DNA from 2 places in the Devosia sp. WQ 349K1 genome. Region 2 is predicted to be linked to the other one. Evidence: riboswitches for the same ligand, from Rfam matches in the RefSeq annotation. Region 2 holds a riboswitch; the other holds the start of a gene.
What was found. A riboswitch is a leader RNA that binds a small molecule or an ion and turns the genes downstream of it on or off. The one in region 2 is predicted to bind ZMP and ZTP.

Region 1 (6,825 bases), on a different contig from region 2:
CGCTTCTCCAAGCCAAAGGTTGAAGAAGAAGCCCGTCTTGAGCGCGAGCTGGACGAAGCCAATGATCTGCCGGAGCCCACTCCGGCAGAGTAACCCTTCTTGCCTTAGGGGCGTTTATGGGCAACCGTAGACGCCCCAAAGCAAGGAGGCCGCATGCTATCCGTCCAAAACGGCGCCATCACGCTCGAAACTGAAAGTTTCGGGTCTCCCGACCATCCGGCCATCCTGCTCGTCATGGGCGCCACCACCTCCAAGCTCGGCTGGCCCGATGCAATGTGTGAAGGGCTGGCAGCCTCCGGTCATTACGTCATCCGCTTTGACCACCGCGACACCGGTCGCTCCACATCCCGCCCCTTCGGCACCACTGCCGACACAGTCGAAGACCTCGTCACCGACGTCCTCGCCATCGCCCGCGCTTTTAAGCTCACGCGCTATCATCTCGTCGGCATGTCCTTGGGCGGTTTCATCACCCAGATGATCGCCACCAATCCCCCACCAGAGCTGGCGTCCATCACCCTCATCGCCGCCGAACCTCTCGGCTGGGATGGAGCCGAACTGCCCACCTTGCCGCCCGAATTTTTTGCCCATTTCGGCGGCCTTGCAGACCTCGACTGGTCCACCCGGGAAGACGTCATCGCCTTCCTCGTCGAAATCCAGCGCCTCTCAACCGGCAAAGCCCCCTTCGATCCAGCGCTCGCCCGCGCCGATGTCGAACGCCTCCTCGATTACGCGCCGTCCGTGCCTTCCATGTTCAACCACGCCAGCCTTACCACGGCGCGCGATTGGACCGGTGCCTATAAGCGCATCGCCCTCCCCACGCTGGTCATTCACGGCAAGCTTGATCCGCTCCTCCCCCTTCCCAACGGCGAAGCCCTCGCCCATCACATCCCCCACGCCAAACTCACCGTTCTGGCCAACACCGGCCACGAACTCCCCACCCACGCCTTCCCAACCCTCCTCACCGCCATCACCACCCACGTGCGTGAAAATGGTTAGGCGCTAGGCCGCGAGAAACGCATCCTCGGCCGCGTAGTCGAACGGGTTGTGCTCTGCCTTGGCAAAGGCTGGGAACATGGTTTCCCAGCCACCCGCCTGATGCAGATGCGCCAGCCACGTGATCACCGGCCCAATACTCTCAGCATAGCTCTTTGGCTGGTAACCGATGGCAATCGCCGCGCCGCTATCAATCATAAAAGGCGCTGGCACCGACCAAGGCGTCCCCCCGATGGTACTCGGATAGTCGTCACCAGAGTCAACAAACTCCACCGCGCTCCCCAGCGCCTGCGCGATCACAGCGCCAATCTCCTGCACGCTCAAACAGGCGGCATCGCCAACATTGAGAATACGCGGTGCATCCCCTAGCGCCACCAACCGCACCACTGCCGAAATATTGTCGACTGATGTCGTGTGAAATCGGCTCTTCCCAGCAAAGGCCAATGGCACTCGCGTTCGCCCATCGAGCAGACGTTTCACCAGCCACCATTCGCGCGGATTGACCGAGCCGACCCCATGGATGGCGCAGGGGCGCAAAATCGTCACGCGGGCGTCCTGCGCCCCAAGCAACACATGCTCCAACGCCACTTTGCGCGTGGAGTAATTCTCATCACCCGGCGACAACACGCTCTGGCTTTCGACCATTGCCTCGGGCAGATCAGGAAATCCGTTTTCCTGTGCCTCATCGAGTGAACGCCCCTGCGCGTCGCAATAAACACTCGCCGAGGAGATGACCACAAATCTGCCGACGTCGTGCCGCGCTGCCAAAAGCTGGCGGCCATGCTCGGGGCCAAAGGCGATGGCATCTACAACCAGATCTGCCCCCGCGATCACCGGAGCAAGCGGCTCACGCGACCGATCATGCACCACCGCTGTCACCCCAATCGCCCTCAGTTCTTGCGGAAATCCATGCCCGCCGCGATGGGTCACGCTTACCGCATAGCCATCTTTGGCCAAGTCCGCCGCTACGCGCCGCCCGATCTGCCCCGTCCCCCCGATCACCACTGCTTTGCGCATTAGCCGCTCCCCATCTCTCGCCACTCGACCACGAGTCCGCCCCCTTTGCAAAATCGAGAGCTTCCCGCTAATCTTCGTGCACGGCATAAGCCCATGCCGCCCCCCTCCAATGGGTAAGCAGTCACCTGTAGGGCCGCAATTTTGAGCAAACACATCGCTCGAGCGGTTGCATAAGGAGGGGTTGCTTCATTCGCTCTAGCCATGAGGTTTGACCATGAAGCTTACCCAATCCGTCTCTCGCCTGCGTCGCCAAGCCAAGGCGATGTCGCGTGACAACGCAGTTCCCTTGCATGTGGCACTCGACACCATTGCCCAACAAAACGGTTTTGCCCGCTGGTCCTTATTGATCGCCCAAAACCCGCAGCTCACGCCGCCTGAGCAATTTTTTGCGCTGATGTCACCGGGCGACCTGACCCTTATTGCGGCACGCCGCAACCAAGGCAAAACCCGCTTCGCCCTAGACCTGTCCCGCCTCGCAGCGCGCGCCGGGCTCTGGACCAAAATTTATAGCTTTGAGTTTACCGAAGCCGAATTGCGCAATCACCTCACCACTGAGGACGCGGACGACGCCATTGCGCTGAACTGCTCGGACGAGGTGAGCGCTCAGACCATTGCTGACGACCTCGCCCAAGCCGGTCGCCCTTCGTTTATCCTCATCGACTATATGCAGGCCCTTGATCACCAGCGCAGCAAGCCCGATCTGGGCACGCAATTGGAAATACTCAAAACCGCAGCGCAAGATCACAGCGCCATCATCTGCCTCATCAGCCAGATCGACCGCGCCTTTGACGATAGCGACAAACGCTTTCCCGACATCGATGATCTGCGCCTGCCCAACCCAATCGCACCGCACCTCTTCAGCGTGGGAGCCTTTTTGAACAAGGGCTCCGTCACCTTCCAGACGGTCCAGCCCTAGGGGGAAACCATGCACAAAGGCTCCTGCCTCTGCGGCGCTATCCAGTTTTCAGTCTCAGCGCCCCTCGCCCCGCCCACCGCCTGCCACTGCATTCAGTGCCGCAAGCAGACAGGGCATTTTGAGGCAGGAACCGATGTGCCCAAATCCGCCCTCAGCGTGACGGGCGAGGAGAATTTGCGCTGGTATCACTCCTCGGAAAAAGTCCGTCGCGGCTTTTGCGGCACCTGCGGTTCAGCCCTGTTCTTTGATCCCGTCCATCTCGGTTGGATCGGCATCTTCATGGGTGCCTTTGACGGCCCTACCCACACCAAACTGGCGCAACACATCTTCACCGCCGAAAAAGGCGACTACTACGACATCACCGACGGCCTCCCTCAAAACCAACACTAACGCGCCCCAAGCCGCGCCCCGGCTTTGCGCGCGGCCTCTTCGCGTCTCTGCTGAAATGGCGCCGCACTTTCAATGATCGCCTCAACGTCCGCTCTCTGCGCTGTCTTTGGCGAACCTCCGGACAGGGGCGGCGCGGGATCATATTCCATGCCGAGTTGGATAATGCGCGCGCGGTCCTCGCCAAACACCCGCGCCACAAACGCCAGAGCGAAGTCGATCCCCGATGTTACACCCGCGCCGGTAATGCGATTGCGGTCAGTCACGACACGCTCCGCCACCGGATCAGCGCCCATCAGCGCGAGCTGATCCAGTGACAGCCAATGGCACGTTGCTCGATAGCCCATGAGCAGGCCCGCCGCCGCCAAGACCAATGACCCCGTGCAAACCGAGGTGACATATTGCGCTTTTTCCGCGCGTTCGCGCAGAAACGCCAACACCGTATCGTCATACATCAGCGCCAATTGTCCCGGCCCGCCGGGCACGAACAACACATCGGTGCGCTGGCAATCGGCGAAAGTCGCGGTCGGCGTCAGCGTCAGTCCAGAGCCGCACCGCAGCGGCTCCAAATCTTTCCAAACGAGATCAATGGTGACGCCCGGAACGCGTGCAAAAACTTCAAATGGTCCAGTCAGATCGAGCTGGGTCAGTCCGGGGTAAATGAGCATAGTGATATGCATGGCAAATCCTCCTCCAAAGATTTGCCCAGGCGAACGGCGTTTCCCGGTCGCGCTCCCTGATGGTGATCCATCGTTTCGCCAGTCACGCAACGGCTTCAGAGTTGCACCATCCCAACCACTGCGCAAACAAAAACTGCCTGTGCGTCCGTCGCGCATCGCCACTCTCGGCGACACCAAGCTATCCCCTCGCTCCCTGCAGCCCCTATTCTGGTCCCCGCGCCATTTCAACAACACTAGCGCCCATTACCCCTCCTCAAAGTCACGCCCGAAACGAGTTTGCAATCGCTCATCTTTCGGCATGAACGCATGCCACGCGAGGCCTTTTTGCGCCCACTTGCCGCCCAGCCACGTGCCCAAAAGTGCCAGCCAAAAGCCACATCGAGGCCAATGGACGCCACAGCCAAAAACTCAACGAAAAACCGGGACTCTCGCCCCGGTTTCTAACGCTTCGCCGCCAGCTAAAATCAGGCCGAGCGGTTCTTGTTGTAGAGATCGAAGAACACCGCTGCGAGCAGCACCACGCCCTTGATCATCTGCTGCCAATCGATGTTCACGCCCATGATCGACATGCCGTTATTCATCACGCCCATGATGAAGGCACCAATCACCGCGCCCGCCACCTGACCGACACCACCCAGCGCCGAAGCGCCGCCGATGAACACCGCCGCGATCACGTCGAGCTCCAGCCCCTGCCCCGCCTTCGGCGTCGCCGAGTTGAGACGCGCAGCATAGATCATGCCGGCCAGAGCCGCCAAAGCGCCCATGATTGCAAAGATATAGAAGGTGGTGCGTTCGGTCTTGATGCCCGAAAGCGCTGCGGCCTTGAGATTGCCGCCAATCGCATAAATACGACGACCAAAGGTCATCTTCTTGGTCAGGAATACAAAGCCCGCGATCAGGATACCCATAACCACTAGCACGTTTGGCAGGCCGCGATAGGACGCCAGCATATAGGCGAAGAACAGCACCAGCGCCGCGATCACCACGTTCTTGATGATGAAGAGGCTAAAGGGTTCAACCACATAGCCGCGCGCAATGCGACGCGACCGCGTGCGCAGACTGAAGAACATCATCGCCACAATAGCCACGATTGCGATCACCATAGTGGTGGTGTGCAGCACAACCGGCTTGCCGTTCTCGGCGATAAATGGCGTGGTCAAAGGCCCAATCAAGTCAGGGATAAAACCAGCCGACAGCATCTGGAATTCTGCAGGGAACGGACCAACCGACTTACCCGCGAGAATGGCCAGCGACAGGCCCTTAAAGATCAGCATGCCCGCCAGCGTCACGATAAATGCCGGAACGCGGTGATAGGCAATAATATAGCCCTGTGCCGCGCCGATAGCGGCACCGACAACCAGACAGATCGCCCCGGCAACAATCGGATTCGCGAGGAATGCCAACTCTGGCGGGAACTTCCACCCCACCATCAGCATCGCCGCCAAAGCCCCGACAAAACCTGAGACTGAGCCGACCGAAAGATCGATATGGCCCGCGACGATCACCAGCAACATGCCCAGCGCCATCACGATGATATAGCTGTTCTGCAGGATAATATTGGTCAAATTCACCGGCTTAAACAGCACGCCATTGGTGAAATATTGGAAGAAAAGCATGATCAGGATCAGCGCCAGCAGCAGGCCGTAGTCCCGCATATTGGCCTTCAATGCTCCGACGAGGGTCAGCTCTTGGCCCTGTGCAGGCGCTGCAGCTCCAGTTGGTGCGGTGTCTGTGGTCATGATGCTTTTCCTTCGGCGCGCACGATAGAGCGCATGATCTTTTCTTGGCTGGCTTCGCTGGTCGGCATTTCGCCAACGATGCGGCCTTCATTCATCACGTAGAGGCGGTCCGTGATCCCCAGCAGTTCGGGCATTTCCGAAGAGATCACGAGGATAGCTTTCCCCTGTGACGCCAGCTGGTTGATAATGGTGTAGATTTCATATTTCGCGCCCACGTCGATGCCGCGGGTCGGCTCATCCAAAATCAGCACGTCTGGATTGGCGAAAAGCCATTTGGACAGCACAACCTTTTGCTGGTTGCCGCCCGAAAGATTACCCGTCACCTGATAGACGCTCGAGGAGCGGATATTGGTTTTCTTGCGATAGTCATTGGCCGCGTCCAGCTCGGCCAGATCGTCAATCACCCCGAGGCGAGAAACGCCCGTCAAATTGGCAATCGTGGTGTTGTTCTTGATATGATCGATGAGGTTGAGACCATAGGTTTTGCGGTCTTCCGTGGCATAGGCGATGCCGCAGGCAATCGCGCGACCAACGGTCGAAATATCAATGGGCTGGCCGTTTTTGGTTACCTGCCCGGAGATTTTCTGCCCCCAGGACTTACCAAAGAGGCTCATGGCAAATTCGGTACGACCCGAACCCATCAAGCCTGCAATACCAACGACCTCACCCTTGCGCAGGGTGATATTGACGTCCTTGATGACATGCCGATCCCGATGCTGAGGGTGGTAGGCATTCCAGTTTTTAACTTCGAGAATAACCTCACCAGCATGGGTCTGCCGGGCCGGATAGCGATCTTCAAGGGAGCGGCCCACCATGGAGGTGATGATCCGGTCCTCGGTAATATCCTGCGTATCCATCGTCTCGATGGTCTTGCCGTCGCGAATAACCGTTACGCGGTCCGCCACGCGCGAAATCTCATTGAGTTTGTGGCTGATGATAATGGAGGTGATGTTCTGCTTTTTGAATTCCAGCAGCAGATCGAGCAGCGCTTGGCTGTCTTTTTCCGAGAGCGACGCTGTCGGCTCGTCAAGGATAAGAAGCTGCACGCGCTTGGACAGCGCCTTGGCAATTTCCACCAGCTGCTGCTTACCCA
Region 2 (6,825 bases):
CTGCGCCTATCTTGGGGCAACTCTAACTCTCCCGAGCGCACATGCTCAGGGGTGGTTCGGTGGCAATCGCGTTGTTAAGGTCGATCAGGCCGGCAACACTGCCGCCGCAGAGGCGCTCATTGCGACTCGCGAGCCTATCCTTTCCTTCGACACCCTGTACAATCTGCAGCTGGCGATCTCGCAATACGAGCCTTTCGTCGCCGCTGGTGGTTGGGAAGAGATTCCGCAGCAGGCATTCCGCCTCGCTCTCGGCGCGAATTCTCCGGCCGTCGTTGCTGTGAAGCGCCGTCTGATTTCTTCTGGCGACATGCCATTGGTTGAATACGCGGACGACAGTTTTGATGCCGACACGGATCGCGGCGTGCGTGCTTTCCAAGCGCGCCACGGCCTCGTTGTGAACGGACAGATCGACGAAGCCACCTGGTATGCAATGAATGTGTCTGCAGCGCAGCGCATGCAGCAGCTTTATCTGAACTACACCCGGGTTCAGAACATGGCTGCCAAGCTGAACGCGCGCTATGTCGTCGTGAATATTCCGGCGGCAACCATTGAAGCGGTGAACGAAGGTGCGGTGGAACAACGCCACACCGCCGTCGTCGGTCGTGCCGACCGCGCTACGCCGATCATGGCCTCGAACATTCATCAGGTGAACTTCAACCCATACTGGCATGTGCCTAAGTCATTGATCCGTCAGGATCTGACCAAGTATATGATGGAAAATTCCAACTACCTCGCAGAGCAGAATATTTTCATTTACGACGGCAGCACTAAGATCGATCCGCAGACGATCAACTGGTCCAATATCTCCGATCGTGAAGTGAACTATATGTACCGTCAGGAGCCGGGCGCGGCGAACTCGATGGGTCACTGCAAGATTAATTTCTACAACCCTTACGATTGTTATCTGCACGACACCCCTGGCAAGGAATTGTTCGGCGAGAACGCGCGTTTCCACTCTTCGGGCTGCGTGCGCGTTAACAACGTCAACCAGATGGTCAATTGGCTCCTACGTGACAATGGCGACTGGGATCAGAACAAGGTCGACTCGACCTTTGAAGCGCTGACCCGTCTCGACGTTGAAGTGAAGGCGCGTGTTCCAATCCACACCACCTACATCACCGCTTGGGCCAATCGTCAGGGCACAGTCAGCTTCCGTGATGACGTCTACAAGTTTGACGAACAGGGCAAAGTCAGCTTCCAAGCGTAAACGCTCTGGCTTTACAGGTTTTAAAGGCTCCGCTTCGGCGGGGCCTTTTTGCTATTGGGTGGCCGGCGTGGCGTTGCTCGGGCCAAGACAGGCAAACAAAGCGGGGAAGGGGAGCCTGCTGGTTAGCGCCCCATGTTACGACACTCGTAAATGTGCTAACATGGCGATAGAGCGCTGTTTTTGGAGGCCAATATGGAAGGCGAGGTGTTTTTCGAGTTCGTTCAGCTTGGTCAGCAGATGCGCGTCGCCGCGATTGACGTCGACAGCGGCACTGAGGTGATCGTCATCGCTCCAGTCAATACGGCGCGCGGACATATGCAGCAGCTTGCCCTAGCAAAACTCCGTAAAAAGCTGGCCGAGACCCAACCTACGCCCCCTTCAGGCACATTCGGCAAATACGCCTGAGTTCCTGCTACGGCTTTTTGCCGTTGATGAGATCAAAGACACCCATCGGCGGCCCATCATCCTGAGTGCTTGATGGTGCAGGGCGGAACAGTGCGTTTAGTATTAGTGCTCGTTCCTCTTTTGTAATCTTGCTGTTGGGGTCGTTCACCAAGCCTAGGTAAGTCATCGTCATAACGTGACGATAGCTAGCATCGTCAGCAATCGCTCGGTTCGTGAGAAACAAGCGACTAACCTGTTTGAGTAGCCACGCGTAACCGAGAACCGGAACCAATATCACTGCCATTAAGCCGAAGGGTATTCCGGTGGTTGAGTTGGTCATGGAACTGATCGTTTCCCAAAGCATCGAAGCTGCAAATACGGAAATGCCAATTCCGATTACGACTAATGCTAAGAATACTCCATAAAACCATCGACTTGCTGCGCGTGCATCGTTGGCTTTGTCGGCCCAGAATTTCGCAGGTGCCTCCAAACCAAGCTTCGTGTGGTACACTTCGTGAAGCGCGGAGATTTCGGCTTTTTGCTCGCTAATCCACTTCACTAGTTCGGTTTGCTGTGCGGCTATGCTCGTCGATGCAGCTTTTTTCGTGGCTTCAATGTCGCTTACGAGTTTCCCGAAACGGCTTCCGATGTCCAATAAGTAGAAGTCTTGCTGGTTGAATGCGTTAGGAATTCTGTCGAGAGTGAGGCTGCTGTAGAGTTGGATTTCTACAGCGGTATTGGCGCTAGCGAGTTCGTCTTTTTCGGGTAGCCATTTTTTCGCTGTTAGGGCTTCGAGGGCTAGTAGAATCCCCAAAGGAGCGGCGTAGATAAGTTCCTTAATGGTTTTTCCAAAATGGCCATGAAGTACAGCAATTTGACGAGAGCTTACTAACTCATCTAATATTTTGGGAAGGTCTGTCTCGCGTGCTCCTCCGATAGAGCTGTAAAACCTGTGATAAGCGGAGAAAAGAGTCTCGTACCGGAGGAGAGTATCGTCGGCTAGGGGGGACCTTTGGTGCAATGTGCGGACACGCGCGTGAAGCGCATCCCATAACTCCAGCTCTCGCTCAATCCATTGGCGGGGGGACGTCCAATGTAGAAGGCTGTCGTTCGAGTTATCTGCATGAGGAGGCGGGGCATCCTGGACGTGTTCGGCGTTGTCAGTCATCACTGGTGTGCTCCCTAGTTACTGTCATTTAAGGATCTTCATCGCTGTGGGGCAAGATGCTGCTCTGCACATTCATCCCTCTTCCCCTTCGCCCCGTTTTGCGGCATAAGGCTCTGGTTCGTGCGACTGGCGAGGAAAGATGGGGAACCATCGGGGAGCGCGGACCTTGTTGAGCCGCTCGCCTGGGCACCCATTCGCAAATAGGGGAGCCCTATGGACCCTTTGCACATCGTCCGGCCTTGGAATCGCGCGCTTTCGCGTGATAAAGCCATCGCCAATTCGTCCACTTCGAACTCTTGCGAGGGAACCCTCCGATGAGCGCTGCAAATCTGTTTCCAAACTTCTTCACCAATTCCGTTGCCGAGACCGACCCGGAACTCGCCGCAGCAATGGGTCAGGAACTCGGCCGTCAACAGCATGAAATCGAACTGATCGCGTCCGAGAACATTGTCTCGCGCGCTGTGCTCGAAGCACAGGGTTCGGTGCTGACCAACAAGTACGCCGAAGGCTATCCCGGCAAGCGCTACTATGGCGGTTGCGAATATGTGGACGTGGCGGAAAGCCTTGCCATCGAACGCGCAAAGCAGCTGTTCGGCGTTGAATACGCCAACGTGCAGCCGAACTCCGGTTCGCAGGCGAACCAGGGCGTCTATCAGGCGCTGGTACAGCCAGGCGATACCATTCTGGGCATGTCGCTCGACGCTGGTGGTCACCTGACCCATGGCGCCAAGCCAAACCAGTCTGGCAAGTGGTTCAACGCTATTCAGTACGGCCTGCGTCAGCAGGACGGCTATGTCGACATGGATCAGGTGCGTGCGCTGGCGCGTGAGCACAAGCCAAAGATGATCGTCGCAGGCTTCTCGGCCTATTCGCGCGTCATGGACTGGGCTGAATTCCGCGCAATCGCTGACGAAGTCGGCGCGCTGCTTTTCGTCGATATGGCGCACGTTGCAGGCCTCGTGGCCGGTGGCCAGTACCCAAGCCCATTCCCACATGCGCACGTCGCGACCACCACCACCCACAAGACCCTGCGCGGCCCACGCGGTGGTCTGATCCTGACCAATGACGAAGCGATCGCGAAGAAGATCAATTCGGCCATTTTCCCAGGCATTCAGGGCGGCCCGCTGATGCATGTGATTGCCGGTAAGGCAGTTGCGTTCAAGGAAGCTCTGCAGCCTGAATTCAAGCAGTACGCGGCGCAAGTTGTTGCTAACGCTAAGGTGCTGGCTGATACCCTCGTAAAGGGTGGTGTCGAGATCGTCTCCGGCGGTACGGACAACCACTTGATGCTGGTTGACCTTCGTCCGAAGGGCCTGACCGGCAAGGCAACAGAAGCTGCCCTCGGCCGCGCTTACATCACCTGCAATAAGAACGCTGTGCCGTTCGATCCTGAAAAGCCAGCGATCACCTCGGGCATTCGTCTCGGCACTCCAGCGGGCACGACCCGTGGTTTTGGCGAAGCTGAATTCCGCGAAGTTGGTGAGCTGATTATCGAAGTTCTCGATGGTCTCAAGACCAACGGCGAAGACAACAACGGCGCTGTAGAAGCGGCTGTGCGCGAGAAGGTGAAAGCCCTGACCGCACGCTTCCCGATCTACAGCTAATAGAGGTTACGGCCCATGCGCTGCCCCTATTGCAGCAATGACGACACGCAGGTGAAGGATAGCCGCCCGACTGAAGATTCGGGCGCTATTCGGCGTCGCCGCGTGTGCAACGCTTGCGGGGGGCGTTTTACGACCTTCGAGCGCGTGCAGCTTCGTGACCTGACTGTCGTGAAAAAGAGCGGACGAAAAGTCCCGTTTGATCGGGATAAACTCGCCCGCTCTGTTAACACGGCCTTGCGTAAGCGCGCTGTAGAACCAGAGCGCGCAGAGCGCATGATCTCCGGTATCGTTCGCCAGCTGGAAAGCTTGGGCGATATGGAGGTCACCTCTGACCAAATTGGCGAATATGTGATGGAAGGGCTCAAAGGGCTCGACGATGTCGCATTTGTTCGCTTCGCGAGTGTGTATAAGAACTTCTCTGCGGCGGACGACTTCCGTAACTTCCTAGCCGAACTTGCTCAGGACAAAACCGTCCTGAGTGAAGATGACTGATAGAACCGATTGAACAGCCGATGACCGACCATCCAAAACGTGATCCCGGCGCTGTGCGCCCCGCTAATCAGCGTGGTGCTGCGCGCCTTGCCGCCGTTCAGGCGCTCTATCAGATGGATATTGGCCGCGCGACGCTGGAAGACACGCTCGCACAGTTCGGCGCCTTCCATCTCGGCCGTGAAATCGAAGGCGAACAGTATCTACCCGCTGACGCCGATTTCTTCCGCCAGATCGTGTCCGGCGTTGCTAAGCATCAGCTCCAAGTTGACCCGACGGTCGACAAAGCGCTGGCAGAAGGCTGGCCAATTGGGCGTGTAGACGCGACCCTGCGCGCTATTTTACGCGCTGCTGCGTTTGAGTTGCTGTTCCGCAAGGATATTCCGGCACGCGTCGTCATCACTGAATATGTTGATGTTGCACGCGCGTTCTATGAGGACGATGCAGCGGGCCTCGTGAATGGCGCTCTCGACAAGATTGCCCGCGACGCCGGTTCCGAGCTCTAAGAGCGCCAAAATCAAGAATTCAAAATGCCCGGAGAAATCCGGGTATTTTTTTGTTCTGCGATCGCCCTATCCTGACCGTTGGGAGGGTAGAGGATGGGACAGACAACCGTAAACAGACATGCGGGGGCGGATTTACTGCGCCTCGTCGCCTTCTGCGCCGTTGTTTGCATCCATGCCTACGGGGCGTTTCCCGAAGGCGATCCGATGCGCGACATCCTGCGCGACCTGTCGCGCTTCGCCGTGCCAAGCTTTTTCATCCTTGCCGGATTTTTCAGCGCCACAAACGCTCCTGTTCGCAAACTCTGGCAGCGTATTGCATGGCCGCTCTTGTTCTGGCTCGCGTTCTATAATGTGCGCCCCGGTGCCTATGTGGGCGACCCTGTCGTGCTCGTGGAACGGGTTCTGCTCGTCGCGTGGACCGGAGGGGCCGGATATCATCTGTGGTACTTGCCGGCCTTGCTCGTCGGCGGGTCGATCGTATTCGCTGGTCTGTCGAGCATGGGCTTTGCCGCAACCGCGGTACTGACGACTGTTTTACACGCAACGGGCATGTTGCTAGGTGTATATAGCGCGCTGCTGACTGGCGAAGTTTTTCCCATCTATTGGATGCGCAGCGGACTGTTCTTCGCGCCGCTATTCTTCCTGATTGGTGTCAGCCTGAAGCGCGATCCAAGGTGGATGCAGCTCTCGACACGCTGGTGGCTCCTCGTGAGTCTTCTGGGGCTCGTGCTGCACTTGGTTGAGAAGTACAGGCTCCGAGGGGCAAGTTTCTCGGACAACGAGTACTCAATTGGCACGCTGTTCTGGGCCGTGGGGGTAGGCGTTGTATTCCTACGTATCAGTAGGCCGACTTCGCCCATTCTGTCGGCACTCGCGCAAGCCAGTTTCGGAGCCTATCTGGTCCACGTCTTCATCCTGAGACGGGTTGAGGACTACTTCCCGCACTGGACTCCATACACGCAGATTATAGTGGTGATCGTGGTGTCGTTAGGCCTTGCAACGGCCTATCGATACGGCCTCACTTGGGCACAATCACAGCGGCCAAGAAAACAAAAAAGCCTCAGAAAATCCGAGGCTTAAATTCGTTTCTGGAATCAGAATTAGAACGAGGAGAGGATCGAGTCGATGAAGGTCGCATCCTGACCGAAAGATGGGGTGCGGCGGGTTTCGATGTCGACCGCGCGGCCATCCTGTAGCGAGTAGACAGCGCGCTCGCTGACTTTCTTGCTCTTGTCGAAATAGACCGCCAGAACCGTACGTTCCTTGATCTGCGTGAAGCCAAACGAGGTTTGGTTCACCTTGGTCTCGACATAGTACCAAGCGGTCTGGTCACCGAATGTGTTGGTCGACTGCGGCGACCCCAGAACCAACTGTACCGTCTGCTGACTTTGACCCGGACGGATCTGCTGCAGCGCAGTGCTTGGGATGACGTACCCTTGGGTGCGCTGTGTCACCAGAGCAGTGCTG

Region 1: it holds a riboswitch for ZMP and ZTP, as region 2 does, so the genes downstream of both, JHL21_RS05935 (DJ-1/PfpI family protein) here and glyA (serine hydroxymethyltransferase) in region 2, are expected to answer to the same signal.

What each region holds. Positions count from the first base shown of each region.
Region 1 is NZ_JAENGO010000002.1:149,922-156,746, forward strand. It holds gene JHL21_RS05910 (efflux RND transporter permease subunit) at 1-93, shown strand, start outside; gene JHL21_RS05915 (alpha/beta fold hydrolase) at 154-996, shown strand; gene JHL21_RS05920 (NAD(P)-dependent oxidoreductase) at 1,000-2,010, opposite strand; gene JHL21_RS05925 (DNA helicase) at 2,225-2,926, shown strand; gene JHL21_RS05930 (GFA family protein) at 2,936-3,316, shown strand; gene JHL21_RS05935 (DJ-1/PfpI family protein) at 3,313-3,993, opposite strand; ZMP/ZTP riboswitch at 4,010-4,089, opposite strand; gene mmsB (multiple monosaccharide ABC transporter permease) at 4,458-5,732, opposite strand; gene mmsA (multiple monosaccharide ABC transporter ATP-binding protein) at 5,729-6,825, opposite strand, start outside.
Region 2 is NZ_JAENGO010000007.1:54,114-60,938, forward strand. It holds gene JHL21_RS14255 (murein L,D-transpeptidase) at 1-1,207, shown strand, start outside; gene JHL21_RS14260 (hypothetical protein) at 1,400-1,612, shown strand; gene JHL21_RS14265 (DUF6161 domain-containing protein) at 1,620-2,759, opposite strand; ZMP/ZTP riboswitch at 2,872-2,954, shown strand; gene glyA (serine hydroxymethyltransferase) at 3,074-4,363, shown strand; gene nrdR (transcriptional regulator NrdR) at 4,379-4,855, shown strand; gene nusB (transcription antitermination factor NusB) at 4,876-5,358, shown strand; gene JHL21_RS14285 (acyltransferase) at 5,452-6,438, shown strand; gene JHL21_RS14290 (outer membrane protein assembly factor BamE) at 6,459-6,825, opposite strand, start outside.